Regions from separate parts of the Bacillus sp. JJ1127 genome, predicted to be linked through region 1. Evidence: riboswitches for the same ligand, from Rfam matches in the RefSeq annotation. Region 1 holds a riboswitch; the other holds the start of a gene.
The links. A riboswitch is a leader RNA that binds a small molecule or an ion and turns the genes downstream of it on or off. The one in region 1 is predicted to bind lysine.
Positions count from the first base shown of each region.

Region 2: another riboswitch for lysine. It lies ahead of V7183_RS01820 (amino acid permease); the one in region 1 lies ahead of V7183_RS12635 (aspartate kinase).

Region 1 is NZ_JBALQK010000115.1:633-8,685, forward strand. Features, by position in the region: gene V7183_RS12615 (hypothetical protein) at 1-96, shown strand, start outside; gene V7183_RS12620 (S-layer homology domain-containing protein) at 145-1,527, opposite strand; gene V7183_RS12625 (N-acetylmuramoyl-L-alanine amidase) at 1,878-3,119, opposite strand; partial or broken gene V7183_RS12630 (NUDIX domain-containing protein) at 3,345-3,530, shown strand; lysine riboswitch at 3,645-3,831, shown strand; gene V7183_RS12635 (aspartate kinase) at 4,064-5,293, shown strand; gene V7183_RS12640 (response regulator transcription factor) at 5,439-6,158, shown strand; gene V7183_RS12645 (sensor histidine kinase) at 6,155-7,246, shown strand; gene cyoE (heme o synthase) at 7,437-8,053, opposite strand, start outside.
Region 2 is NZ_JBALQK010000010.1:1,706-9,777, reverse strand. Features, by position in the region: gene V7183_RS01835 (ABC transporter ATP-binding protein) at 1-1,326, opposite strand, end outside; gene V7183_RS01830 (ABC transporter ATP-binding protein) at 1,323-3,077, opposite strand; gene V7183_RS01825 (NADP-dependent glyceraldehyde-3-phosphate dehydrogenase) at 3,775-5,214, shown strand; lysine riboswitch at 5,801-5,982, shown strand; gene V7183_RS01820 (amino acid permease) at 6,134-7,558, shown strand; gene V7183_RS01815 (ABC transporter permease) at 7,899-8,072, shown strand, end outside.

The DNA.
Region 1 (8,053 bases):
GTCATTACTTGGGAAGAGAAAGAATTTAGTTATAACGGGCATCCAGAGAATGAAGGAAAAAAAATGAAGCAAACATTTGTATTCCATGAAATGTAGAAAAGGTGTTTTCCCACACGGAAAACACCTTTTCTTCGTTTTATAACATTACATGTTTAAATTGCTCTTTAATGTCCAATATTTTTCTGGATTGTCTTTCACAGAGAACTCTACCCATCCATTTGGATCTTCACGATAAACAGTTACTGTTGATCCACTCTCTAATTGTCCAACTTCGTTTTGTGTAACGTTCGGTACACTCTTAATTTGCAAGTCGTACGGATATGGTACCTGATAATACTTTCCTGCCGATTGAACAGTTACTTCTTTATTCCCTAGATCGTTATATGGAATTTCATTTCCTAACGCTTCAACATCTAATGTATTAGGGTTTTTTGGTAATCTATTTGCATTTCGATAATCATTTCTGTTAAACGGTTTAATTCGCTCCATAAGACCAGCAATTTTTCCAGCCCATTCTGGATCAGATGCGTACTTCACATTCATCCCAACTAATGTTGGTCCATTAAAATACATTCCATCTTTCTCTAAATAGCGTTCTCTTACATAGTTGGCATTATATGAGATACTATCACGATATGTTGGCAAATATTTCGCATGATAGAACGGATCTCGATCATATGCTCGTAATCCAAATAAATTATGTTTACGATACGAGATTTCTGATCTTCCATATCCAGACTCTAAAATTGCATGTGCTGCCAAGTAAAGAGCATTTACACCATGTTCATTTTGAGCTGCAATGAAGTCTTGTCCATGACCAATTAGCGGGCTATCAGAACGAGATTTCTTAATAAAATTATCAATCTCTTGCGCTGTAACATTAGAAACCAATGTTAAATCTAAATTTAAATAAGATTGTTGAGCATTAAATAAAAATTGTGCATATTCTTCACGTGTTACAATTCCAGACGGGTTAAATGTACCTGTCCCATTTCCATCTGCCATACCATTAGACTGGAGAGCACTAATCGCATCTTGTGCCCATGACCATGCTTTTGGATCTACGTCATTAAATGTATGGTTAGCCTTTACTTTTAAATGATAAGCTTTCTGTAAAATTACTGCCATTTCAGCACGAGTTAACGAATCCTTCGGTCTAAAGTTTCCCTTTTCATCCCCTGTAAAGATTCCCATCTCTGTTAAAGCTAGAATCTCATTTGGAAACATCGTTGTACTCGCACTAACATCATGATATGGGTTTTTATATCCTTCTTTAGCTTCTATCTTAAGTGCTCGATAAACAAGTGCAGCTACTTGTTCACGTGTTACCTTATCCCCTAGCCCAAATTTACCGTTGTCATATCCTGCAATAACCTTTTTATTTGTTAAATCAGTGATTGCTTCATATGCCCAATGGCCTTTGGGCACATCTGGAAATTCATTTTCAGCCGCAAACGAAGTGGATGGAACCATTACAACTTGCAATGCAATTGTCATTGCTAAAACATTAGAAATTACTTTTTTCATCGTATTTTTAACACGTTATGTACTTGCTCGTCCCGTGTTAACTGGCCTCCTTTTTTTTATAAAATTTTAACATTTCACCTATTAAACTAACACACTCTCAAATGAAGTAAAACTTTCATTCCCTCTAATAAACTGGTGATTTCTTATTAAGAGAAATGATTACAATCTACAAATAACGAGATAAATTAGTCAACGATAAAAGTATACGTTATAAAAATAAACTAATCTAGTCCTAGATTTATTTAAAATCAATATAAAACGATATATTTTTCTATTTTGATTAAAAACTATATAACTCTCAAACGAAAAGCACATCCTATTAAAAGCTGATGTGCTCAAATATAAAACAATTATTTTGCTAGTCGGTATTTAGATACGTCATAATTTTTCCATTCATAATAATCTAAAATCCCTGCATAAATTGCTTCCGCTGCAATTTGTCTTCCGGATTCAGTAGCTAGCTTTTCATAATCTGCGCTATTATCTAAAAAGGCAAGTTCAGTTAGCACTGCTGGCATTTCATTTTCTCTAGTTACATAAAGATCTTTTTCTTGCACCTTGCGATCCCTTGTATGAAGTGCTTCAACTAAACGCTTTTGTATTTTTTCTGCTAACATACGACTTTCTTTTTCACGCTCAGTTAATTCACCTGTTTTTGATTCTTTATAATAAAATGTTTCTGTTCCATATCCATTGTGTTCCTGAGAAGCATTCGCATGAATACTAACAAAAATATCTCCGTCGTGTTCTTTTGCAAATTTCACACGATTTTCAAGATCGCTTTTTTGGTCATCCCCTAGTCGGATATCTGTATCACGTGTTAATAAAGCATTGAATGGCGTATTTTTCTCTAATAATTGTTGTAATCGTTTAGACGTATCTAACACAATATTACTCTCAGATAGCCCTTGAGTATCTTTCCCCGGATCTTTGCCACCATGACCAGGATCAATAATAATTACTTTTCCTTCTAAAGGATCTTGAACCTGAAATGAATCAGCTTTTGCAATAAATTGCGCTGCTTCTGCTCTCGTTACAGTTTTTGTTGGTTCCCAAGTCGTACTTGTAGTACCTTTAGAGATTCCTAGAGCAACTAGAATATTAGCTTTCTCTTTCCCCCAGTGATCGTTTAAGTCTGCGAATTTTGTTTCTACTGTTCCACTTACTTTTGTATCAAATCGGTATGCTCCTACAAGCATAGATGCGATTGAAGCACGATCAATTTTACCATCCGGGTCAAAGGTACCGTCTCCTTTACCTTTGATTACACCCGCTTTTTCTACAGCTGCAATATATTTTGTAGCCCAATGATTTTGAGCATCTTTATAAGTTGGTTTCGCCCCATCTTCAATCTTTAAGTTTAAGATTTTTGCCATCATTGTAGCTGCTTCCCCACGAGTTACTTCTCTGTCAGGAGTGAATGTACCGTCAGGGTTACCTGCGATAGCACCTTTTCCTACTAAGTAGTTCACAGACTCTTTAGACCAATGGTTTTCTACGTCTGGGAATGTTTTTGTTTGAGCAAAACTACTAGATGAGTAAGATAATAAACTAGCTGCTAGAATACCTGCTGCGATGATTCTATATTTCATAGAATATGTTCCCCTCTCAAGGATAATATTTTTAATAAAATAAGTATAATTTCGAAATTTTTTACAGTCAATCAAAATATGGATTTTTTTGTATTAATTTTGTATTTTTTAGTATAAAATCTTTCTTGAGCATAACCTTATTTCTAGAAAATTCACACAAATTTCTCCTTGAAAAATACAGTTTATTATATTATTTTACAAAAGAACAAAGGGGGATTAATCATTATGTCGACAAAACGGAAAAAAATAGAACATCGAATGTACACTATGTGCATGATTCAAAATGATGACAAAGTCTTGTTAATAAAGCGTCCTGATCATTTAGGATTTCCAGGATATTTAGCCCCTGGCGGAAAGGTAGAATTTCCAGAAAGTATTGTTCAAGCTGCAGCTAGAGAAGTAAAAGAGAAATAAACAGACTTTAATTTTCGAAATTTTAATAACGTACTTGATTTCTGAAAAATTTTGAATTATTATGAAATAAATATTACTAACAACTTCATAAATCAAACACTCTCGCCTAAAACGTGAGATAGAGGTTGCAGCACTTATAAGTATTCTAAAGGAGACACAGAGATGTCGATGAGTTTAGAAAAAAGGAAGTGTTGCCGAAATTGATAAATTTCTCTGTATTTATCAATTGGGGCTGTTTTCGAATAGAAACAGAACTGTCATATGTACAGACGTGTATGTATGAAGAGCTATCTACAAAAAAGAGATATCATGCTTATTATGATATTCCTTTTTTGGCGGTTTTTTTATTAGCTCCTTTTTCTGTTTCCCTTTTCCTGTAACAGCACCATCCTCATCTATTTGAGATGGTGTTTTTTTATTTTTCTTTCCGGTAACTACAGGGATATTGGGGGATTTATACATTACTCTCCTATATATGTTTACACCTTTCCTGATTTATTAACAAAAATGGATGAAAGAAGGAATTTGTAATGGAAACGATTGTTCAAAAATTTGGTGGTACTTCTGTCGGAAGTATACAGCGCATTCAACATGTAGCAGATTTAATTATCGAGGAATATGAGCGAGGTCATAGCGTTGTCTCTGTCGTTTCTGCAATGGGCAAAAATACAGATGAACTCGTTGCACTCGCTAGCGCTATTACTGACAATCCAAGTAGACGTGAAATGGATATGCTTTTAACAACTGGCGAACAAGTAACGATTTCCCTCTTAACAATTGCGCTGCAAACAAAAGGGTACAACGCTATTTCACTAACTGGTTGGCAAGCTGGTATTACAACAGAATCTGTACATAGTAGTGCACGGATTACTGATATTAACACAGAACGTATCCAATCCCATTTACAAGAAGGAACAATTGTCATTGTGGCTGGTTTCCAAGGCTTAAGTGAAGAAAAAGAAATTACAACCCTAGGTCGTGGTGGTTCTGATACTACTGCTGTTGCATTAGCAGCTGCGCTGAAAGCAAAAAAATGTGATATTTACACAGATGTAACAGGCGTTTATACAACTGATCCACGCGTTGTAAATGACGCTTATAAATTAGATGAAATTTCTTATGATGAAATGTTAGAACTCGCAAATTTAGGTGCTGGTGTCTTACACCCACGTGCTGTTGAATTTGCAAAAAATCATAACGTATTGTTAGAAGTTCGCTCAAGTATGAAACAAGAAAATGGGACAATTGTAAGGGGAGAATGTAACATGGAACAACAATCGGTGGTAAAAGGTATTGCATTTGAAGATAATATTACACGCGTCACAATTAAAGGACTCGAACAAGGATCGCTCTCAACTGTTTTCTCTACATTAGCTACTGCTCATATTAATGTTGACATTATTATTCAAAGTATTACAAATGAAGGAACTGTACATCTATCCTTCTCTATTCACTCCAATGATTTAAGAGAAACATTAGAAGTATTAGAACAAAATCAAGAAGCACTTCACTATGAATCTGTAGAATACGAAAATCATCTAGCAAAAGTATCTATCGTAGGGTCTGGCATGGTATCTAATCCAGGTGTCGCTGCTAATATGTTCTCTACATTAAAAGAAGGAAATATTCATATTAAAATGGTAAGTACATCTGAAATTAAAGTATCTGTTGTAATCGACCGCTTACACTTAGTAGATGGTGTAGAAGCACTTCACCAATCATTTATGGCTAAAATTGAACCTATGGTACAAATGAATTAATTTCATTACAAAAATAAGAGCAAAGAACATCTTCTTTGCTCTTATTTTTTCTCCAGCAAAATACAATTATGTTACACTATTACATGTGAAATATTTTCCAAATCACTTCTAAACGATACGAAAAACATGTAAAGGCGGATACATAATGAGAACAGAAAAGATCCTTTTAATAGATGATGAACAAGGCATATTAGATATGTTGGTACTTACCTTAAAGAAAGAAAACTTCATTCATATAACAACCGCTATAAACGGTACAGAGACGTTAAACTTAATTAAAAATCATTCATTCGATATCATTTTACTTGATGTTATGCTACCAGACATAGATGGTTTCGAACTATGTAGACAAATTCGAAACTATACAAATACTCCTATTTTATTTGTAACAGCACGATCCAGTGATTTAGATAAATTAACAGGCCTCGGAATTGGCGGGGATGATTACATAACAAAGCCTTTTAACCCTTTAGAAGTAGCTGCTCGAATTAACGTACAATTACGTAGACAACGTATGCTGCTAGATAACCAACAAGTAGAAAATTCAAATCTACATTTCCAGTCCTTTTCTCTCTATCCAAGCGAAGGACGTATGACTGTACACGAAAAACCTGTTCATTGTACAGCAAAAGAACTAGAATTACTTACTTTCTTATGTACACATCCAAATCGAATTTTTACAGCTGAGCAGCTATATGAGCAAGTATGGGGACTCTCTTCTATGGGTGATGATAAAACAGTAGTTATGCACATTTCTAAATTACGCAAGAAAATAGAAGTCGATCCACGGTCCCCTCAATATATCATTAATTTAAGAGGAATCGGCTACAAATTTATCCCGCATACTAAGGAGCTGTCCAAATGAAAATCGGTTTCCGACTAGGCCTTCATTTCATTCTTAGTTTAGTTATCGGCACTTTTTTTATGGGGATTGTAATGGCAGTCTTAATAGAAATTATATTGCCCCTTATTGGAATAAATACAGACAACAAGGACACAGAAGCTCTTATCGTTTTCAGTCTGTTTATATGCACTCTTATTTTAGGTGCTATTATATATGGATGGCATATAGGGAAACCTTTATTTCGAATGATTTCATGGATTAACCATCTAGCAGAAGGTTCTTATGTGGCGCCAGAAAGTACGAAACAAATGTACAATAAAAAAACTGGAAAATTAAAAGGTCCTTATCGCTTATATAAAGACGTCTTTCTAAATATAGAACATTTAACAAACAGATTACGAGAAATAGAGAATGAACGAGAGCAATTAGAAAAAATGAAACGAGAATGGATGGCAGGAATCTCTCACGATTTAAAAACACCGCTCACTTATATTACAGGATACAGTGCACTTATGTTATCACCCGATCATGAGTGGAGTCAGGAAGAAAAAGAGAAATTCTTGCAAGAGATTCAGCAAAAAGGGGACCATATGAAAGAATTAATTGAAGACTTAAATCTCTCCTTTCGTCTTCAAGATTCACAGATCCCATTAAGAACAGAAGAAATAAACATTGTTGAATTTACAAGAAGAATAATAGCTGATATAACAAACGATCCACGGTCTGAACATTATCATTTTAGCTTTCAGTCAGACGAAACAAAAATAATGATTCCTATTGATACAAAATTACTCCACCGTTCTTTACAAAACTTATTTATAAACGCTGTTTTACATAACCATGAAGGAACAAAAATTCATACCACTATCTCATTAGAGAACGATATACATATTATAATAGAAGATACTGGCACCGGTATGGATGAAATGACGGTTCAAAATTTATTTAAACAGTACTACCGAGGGACAACTACAAATGTTTCAAGCGAAGGCACCGGCCTAGGAATGGCAATCGCTCATAAAATTATAACAGCGCATGGCGGAACAATTCATGTAGACAGTGAAGTAGAGAAAGGGACAACGATCCATATTACACTTCCAACTCTATAGTACTTATTGCCGACAAAAATACAGTTTGATTCAAGTAACGATTACTATTGTTCTATTTAACAGCACAAACATAAACAAAATTTATTCCTACGCAAAAAAACCAATCTCTCTTTTTTATACGCGAGAAATTGGTTTTTTCTTGTTTTTTACAAATCAAACCATTCTGAAAATCTTAATTCGTTACATATATTCAGCTTCCGAAAAAAACACCGATAAGGGAATAGATAATAATTGTTGAAAATAAAATCGTCATATGGAAAAGAGAAAAAATAAACAATGCTTTTGCCCATTTCTCTGAATCCATTTTTTTATAACCAAAAATACTTAAAATAAGCCATAAAATACTTAAAAGAAGCGCTACCAACATAAGTCCAACACTTAAAGAGCCTAAAAGAACACTGATTCCAATTAAAATGATTAAATAAATATTCGTTTGTATATATGTTCTTTTCACACCTTTGACTACTGGAAGCATCGGAACCTTCGCAGCTTTATACTCATTATGTTTGCGAATAGCTATGGCATAGAAATGAGGCATTTGCCAAATAACCATTATGATAAAAAGACCAATAATAGCCGGATGCGTTATATCTGGGTAAATAGCAGCCCAGCCGATGAGTGGTGGCATTGCCCCTGAAATACTTCCTATTTCTGTATTGTAAATTGTTCTTCTTTTGCTCCACATTGTATACGGTACAATATACAAAAATAAGCCTAAAAATCCTAACAATGCTGCTAAATACGTAGTTAATGATAGCGCTATTAACCCAAAGATAGTCATTAAGATTCCAAGGTATAATACAACCT
Region 2 (8,072 bases), on a different contig from region 1:
TTCGTCTTTTCCGTTATAAGAGAATGAAACATTATCAAACCGAACATTCCCGCTAAGACGTGGTATACGCTCTTCTTGCAATGCCTCTCCCTTTTCATCTAGCAATTCAAATACACGCTCTGATGCAACTCGCGCTTGTTCTAAATTTGCTAGTTGGTTCACCATGTTCGTAATAGGCGAAAAGAGCCTTGTTAAATAATCGACAAAAGCATACAGTACCCCTAAAGAAATAAAGCCTGCGCCGCTTAATGAAGCACCGCCAAAATACCAAATCACTCCTGTAAAAGCAATGTTTCGTAAGACCCCTACTAAATTATGCGATGTTGCCGAATTTAAATTTAAAATCTTATTTTGATATTTAAAGTAATCTCCGTTTAATTCCTCAAATTCTCGCTTTGTTTCACGTTCTTGACGAAACGCCTGAATAATTGGCATCCCTTGAATGGATTCATTTACTGTTCCATTAATATCTGATAAACGAGAACGCATTTTATGATTGTATCCGGAAGCATATTTCCTATATAAAATAGCCCAAACGATTAAAATTGGTATAATAAGCAAACAAAACAATGCTAATTTCACATCGAGTAAAAATAAAGCAACAAAAATCCCAATAATATAAATGAAACTAGAGGCAAATGTTGCAAGCACCGTGACGTATAAATCACGAATTGCCTCTGTATCATTCGTTACTCGCGATACAATTTTCCCCGCTGGCAAATGGTCAAAGTAACGAATCGGCAATGTTTGAATATGAGAGAAAACATCTTCACGCATAATTTGAATAATTTTATTCGATGCTTTCTGTAAGAAAAACTGCTTTCCATATGCAAATAAAGATACGACTACTAATAACGCAAAATAACCTCCGCCAAGCAGTAGTAATCGTTTTATTTCCGGCTTATAAAATGCATATATTTCTTGCGTTGTTAACCGCTTCGCTTTATACACTTGCGCAGCTTTCCCGCCTTGAATTGTAATCATATCTCCCTTTACAGAACGCGTTCCTTCAAGATTGATTTTATGAGGCACAAAGTAATATTGGAAGCCAGCTTGAATAACCCGAACTTCTTTCCCCTTTGTCTCTCCTTTTTCAAAGCGATCGCTTCGCTTATACCAAGTGCCGTTATACTTAACAGCATCTTCTCCTTCCGCCGTTTCATACCAAGGTTTCTCTATTCCAACAATATGATCATCTATCATCGTTTTCGCTACAAATGGACCTGCCAGTTCTGCAATAACGAAAATAAATAGCATAGCAAGTGCTGTAAAGATCGGCCCTTTTACCTTCATTGCATATTGAAATAATCTTTTTGGGGTGCTCATACGTTCACCTCACCTTCTACATTTTCACCTTGCTGTCTTTCAAACTGCTCTCTATACCAGCCTGCATTTTGAACAAGTTCTTCATGTGTTCCTTCTTCGATAACCTCACCGTTATCCATAACAAGAATCCAGTCCGCATGTTGTACGGCTGATAAGCGGTGCGTTGTTATAATTGTTGTTTTTCCGCTTCTTTCCGTGCGGATATTTTCAATAATCGCTGCTTCAGTACGAGCATCAACGGCCGATAAAGAGTCATCTAAAATTAAAATTTCTGGATTTTGAATGACAGCTCTTGCGATTGAAATACGTTGTTTTTGTCCACCAGATAAGGAAACACCCTTTTCTCCAACAAGCGTCTCTAATCCATCTGGCAAAAACTCTAGATCCTTTTTGAACGCCGCAATTTCAATTGCCTTTTGAAGCTCTTCTTCACTTGCCTCTCTATTTCCAAATAGAATATTTTCCTTTGCTGTCTTTGAAAATAAAATATGTTCTTGTGGTACATATCCAATCCAGCTTAGTACGTTTTCAGCCGGAATTTTATCTAGCGCAACATCGGAAACTGTAATCTCTCCTTCTCCAAGTGGATACTGGCGAAGAAGTTGACGAACAAGGGTTGTTTTCCCGCTTCCTGTTTTTCCAACAATCCCAAGCGTCTCTCCTTGCTTTAATGAAAAAGAAACATTTTTTAAATTTGACTCAGCGGATCCAGGATATGCAAAAGAAACATCATCAAAATCAATATATTCCGGTTTCTGTACAGGCTTTGGCTGTTTCGCATTTTTCACATCTGGTTCATAAGCCAGCGTTTCATTTACACGATCTAGTGAAGCATTTCCGCGCTGCATTACATTGATTAATTCACCAATTGCAAACATCGGCCAAATCATCATTCCTAAATATACGTTAAAGGAAACAAGCTCTCCTAGCGTAATTTTTGATTGGAATACAAGAAAAGCTCCATACACTAAGCCAATTAAATAACTAAGGCCAACAAGCATTTTAACTGTCGGTTGAAATAATGCATCGATTCTTGCTACTTTCATATTTTTCTCGTATACATCATCTCCCAAATGATGAAACCTTGCTTCATCGGCGTTCTCTTGTACATACGCCCGAATTACACGTACGCCAGCAATCGATTCAAGTACTTTATCGTTCATATCTCCGAAAGCATCTTGCGCAACCGTAAATCTTTCATGTAACTTCTTCCCATATATATTCATCGCATACGCCATAATCGGCAGCGGGATAAGCGCAGCAAATGTAAGTTGCCAACTAATTGAAAAACCCATCATACAAACAATGGTGAGCATGTATAAACTGGAATCAACTAATGTCAAAATTCCAAAACCAGCAGTCATAGCAATCGCTTTTAAATCATTTGTCGCTCTTGCCATTAAATCGCCCGTACGATTTTTATGATAAAAGGTCGGTGTCATCTTAAGTAAGTGCCCCATAAACTTTGAACGCATTGTTTTTTCAAGTACAAATGCACCGCCGAATAATTGACGCTGCCATATAAAGGTGAGCACATATCCGCCTATTGTTGCCCCAAATAAAATCCAAATATATTGTATAATTACTCCGCTTGTTAAAGATCCAGTTTTAATACGATCAATTGTTAAGCCTAGTACTTTCGGAGGGACTATTTCAATTATATTTACAATTAAGAGTGCTCCAATTGCGATACTATACCTTTTCCAATGTTCTTTAAAAAACCATGTTAACTTTTGTAATACTGAAAACAATATAACCTCTCCCTTCTCGTTCTCGTTTGACTCCCATTTCTTTATCCGCTATCTAAAGTCATCTCGTTTACATTTCGAAAACCATACAATTTCATCACATTTTTCCACCTTCCAAAGTTTTTTATTGAAACCATACAAAGTATGGAAACAAGCAAAGATAGAGACAAAAAAACGCATACCGCCGCTTGACGATATGCGAAAAACGCATAAAAGCGTACGTTACGATATACGCAACGTACGCTTTTTGTAAGACAAAAAGAGTCTACCTCTCCGTACGGGTTGCGTAATGATATGAATGTTTTTCACCGTATAACACAGCTGAATCCATCATATTTACGATTACAATCATCACGCGCACCCCCTTCATTTATTTTCCATTTTTAATTTTATAACTTTATAGACTTTTCTGTCAATTGTTTTTTCATTATTGTATGAAATAAACTTTTATCACAAAAAATGAAAGAGATACAATCAAGTTGCAATACACTAATCTAACCTAAAAAATTGTCTATTGATACGATGCGAATTACCCTATATTTCACTTGTAAATACGGTTAACCATCGTAAGAAAGGGCATACAAAATAAAAATCATATGAGAAATCATTGTCATAAAAATTTCATTTGAAAAATATTTTCGAACGCCCTACAATCACCATATACTCACTCTTACAAGTTGCTATTTTGGGAGGACAAATCATGACAACTAGCAATACGTACAAATTTTATTTAAACGGAGAATGGAGAGAAAGCTCTTCTGGACAAACAATCGATATTCCATCCCCGTATTTACATGAAGTAATTGGTCAAGTCCAAGCAATTACTCGCGAAGAAGTAGATGAGGCAATTGCATCTGCAAAAGACGCTCAAACATCATGGGCTGAATTGTCTCTTCAAGATCGCGCAAAATATTTATATACATGGGCTGATGAGCTTGTAAATATGCAAGATGAAATTGCTGATATTATTATGAAAGAAGTCGGTAAAGGTTATAAAGATGCGAAAAAAGAAGTTGTTCGTACAGCGGATTTAATCCGTTACACTGTAGATGAAGCACTTCATATGCACGGTGAAAGCATGATGGGCGATAGCTTCCCTGGCGGATCTAAATCCAAACTTGCGATTATTCAACGCGCACCACTTGGTGTCATTTTAGCAATTGCACCATTTAACTACCCTGTAAACTTATCTGCTGCAAAACTTGCACCAGCTCTTATTATGGGTAACGCTGTTATCTTCAAACCAGCAACACAAGGCGCAATTAGTGGTATTAAAATGGTGGAAGCACTTCATAAAGCAGGACTTCCGAAAGGACTTGTAAACGTAGCAACAGGACGCGGTTCTGTAATTGGTGACTACTTAGTAGAGCATTCTGGCATCAATATGGTATCGTTCACAGGTGGTACACATACAGGTACTCACTTAGCGAAAAAAGCAGCTATGATCCCGCTTGTATTAGAACTTGGCGGTAAAGACCCTGGTATCGTTTGTGAAGATGCCGATTTACAAGAAGCTGCCAAACATATCGTGAGCGGTGCATTCTCATACTCTGGTCAACGTTGTACAGCAATTAAGCGCGTGCTTGTACATGAAAATGTAGCGGACGAACTTGTTAGCTTACTAAAAGATCAAGTGGCTGCACTATCTGTTGGTTCTCCAGAACAAGACAGCACAATCGTCCCATTAATCGACGATAAATCTGCTGATTTCGTTCAAGGATTAATTGATGATGCGGCAGAAAAAGGTGCGACAATTGTAATTGGTAACAAGCGTGAGCGCAACTTAATTTACCCAACATTAATCGACCACGTAACAGAAGAAATGAAAGTTGCTTGGGAAGAGCCATTCGGTCCAATCCTTCCAATCATCCGTATTTCTTCTGACGAAGAGGCGATTGAAATTGCGAATAAGTCAGAGTTCGGTCTGCAAGCAAGTGTCTTCACAAAAGATATTAATAAAGCATTTGCAATTGCTAACAAAATTGACACTGGTTCTGTTCAAATTAACGGACGTACAGAACGCGGCCCAGACCACTTCCCATTCATCGGTGTAAAAGGTTCTGGTCTGGGAGCACAAGGTATTCGTAAGAGCCTTGAATCTATGACACGTGAAAAAGTAACTGTATTAAACTTAATGTAACATTTTAGAAGCTAATCTACAGCTGTAGATTAGCTTCTATACAAATTGAGAAAACAGGCAAAAACCATTCTTTTTAGGTGGGAAGTGAGTATCCGGCCATGGATAGAAATGGTCAGTGCCTTTTTTGGCCCCATGCCAAGTAAGAACAAAAAGAGAAAGCAAGTGGAGATTTTCTTTTATTTTCATAGCCACGATTTAGGTGCTTGAAAATAAAGTTGGATATATATTCTTGCATTCACCTATTCACTTATCTCATATGCTTCAGGACTACTATTCATTAACCAATCCATTACATGATCAAAACGTTATCGTTTTACCAATGCCACTTTCACCTTCCAAACAAATTAACGTCATCTCGCACCTCCGTATACTTAACAATACTTCACTTTTTTATTAAATACGATTTCACTATTCCGTCTCATTAGTTTCACACACAGATGAACAGACCCTATTTCTAAAAAACCATTCTTCTTTTAATGACAAATTGTTCACCATAATCTGATTATTACTATATCCATTGACGTATAAAAACACATTTGTTACCCTTAGGTATGTTAATTTAATATATAAATCCTCATTCGTATCTCGGTGAGGTAGAGGTTGCAATCATTAAGAGTATCATTTCAGGAGATGTAGTGGCATCGATGAATGAATGGGAAAGGAATGGTTGCCGAAGTAAGAACTGTCCACTGTACATTCTTGCTGGGTCTGTATTGAATAAGTGCAGAACTGTCACAAACAACTTGTTTGTGGAGAGCTATCGAGAGGTATGTCGTGGGTTTCCTATAAGATAGAAAGCACGTAGCGACAATTACACGTGCTTTTTTTGTTTTGTATGGAGTTTCCCATTCTTCCCTTGTTGGAAGACATACATATCTCCTCGCTTGACTTGGTTATACTAACTTTGGAGGTATTTTCTATGCAACAAAAAAAATGGGGCTTTTGGGTACTAACAGCATTTGTTGTCGGCAATATGGTTGGCGCTGGTATTTTCATGGTGCCAAGCACATTAGCACAAACAGCTAGCCCTCTTGGTGTTACTTTAGCTTGGTTAACAACAGGATTCGGTGTTTTAATGCTAGCTCTTGTTTTCGGTAATTTAGCAATTCGTCGTCCTGATTTAACAACAGGACCACAAAGTCATGCATATGCTTTATTTTCATCACCAAAAAAGAAAAAAATGGCTGGATTCAGTATGGTTTGGGGCTACTGGGTCGCAAACTGGGCCAGTAATGTTGCCATTATTACATCTTTTGCAGGTTACTTATCACTCTTCTTCCCAATCATGAAAGATACACGTCTCTTATTTTCAATCGGCTCTTTCAATGTGGAAGTGGGAAAATTGATTACATTCTCTATCTGTTCTTGCTTACTATGGGGAACACATATGATTTTAACAAATGGTGTAAACGGAGCTGGAAAATTAAACTTCCTGGCAACAACAACGAAAGTAACTGGATTCCTTCTATTTATTGTTGTTACTTTGTTTGCATTTCAAGCTTCAAAATTTGGACAATGGTACACACCAATCATTGATAAAGAAGGCGTATCACACGGACTGCTTTCACAAATAAATTTAGCTGCCCTTACAACACTTTGGGCATTTATCGGTATTGAATCAGCCGTTCTTTTATCAAACCGTGCTAAATCTCCAAAAACGGTAAAACATGCAACTGTAGCAGGTTTATTCATAACAGTTGGAATTTATTTAGGAATTACGATTTTAACAATGGGTGTTCTTCACATTGATAAATTACAAGCTTCGGAACGTCCGTTAGCTGATGCATTAAATGCCGCAATGGGTCATGGCGGCGGGAAATTAATGGCACTCCTTGCTCTTACTTCCCTATTCGGCTCAATCTTAGGCTGGATTTTACTTAGTTCAGAAGTACCATATCAAGCAGCAAAAGAAGGCTTCTTCCCTTCCTTCTTTGCAAAAACAAACAAAAAGGGAAGTCCGATTCATTCACTAAGACTGACAAACATTATGTCACAAGTATTCTTGTTCTCAACGCTATCTGGAACAATTGCTGAAGCCTATACATTCGTGATTACTGTATCAACGTTAGCTTATTTAATTCCATATCTTGTCTCACCAATCTTCCAATTAAAACTCGTCGTAACTGGTGAAACGTATGAAAATGAACGTGGTTCAAGAATTATGGATGGAACGATTGCAGTCATTGCAATTTGCTATTCACTGTGGGTGATTAAAACTGGGGCGTCTGATTTAAAAACATTCCTTCTTGGGATTGGGTTATTTGTAATCGGCTTTGCCTTCTATCCATTAATGAATCGTGATCAGAAAAAAAATAACAAAAATAAAAACGGGCAAGTTGCTTAAAGCAATTTGCTCGTTTTTATTTAAATCCAAATTCAAAAACTGACTAAAACCCTTTCTTTTTAGATGGGAGAGAGAATCCGGCCGTGCATAGAAGCGATCAGATCCTTTTTCTGCTCCATGCCAAGTGAAAACAAAGGGAGAAAAAGAGAGGAAGTCTTCTTTTGTTTTCGAAGCAACAACTTGTATGCTGAAAAATATTTATGTATACATACCAATTCAAAAATTAACTAAACTCTTGTTTTTTAAGCGGAGGATGAAAAAACTCCACTGATTAAAGTTTCACTTTATATATTTTGGTATAAACGAGAAACCTTTATAATGGAAAATAGAGGTGAAAAACATGTCAATTGAAACACTATGGAACGCCCGTTTTCAAAAACATCTTCAAAACGTTATCATGTACTTTGCGCGCATGATTAGCGGTCTACTATACAGTTTTATCTTTATCTCCTGTATTGGTGCATATTATTACGCAAAGTTTCTTAAAACAGCTCCTTCTAAAGGAATCTCATTA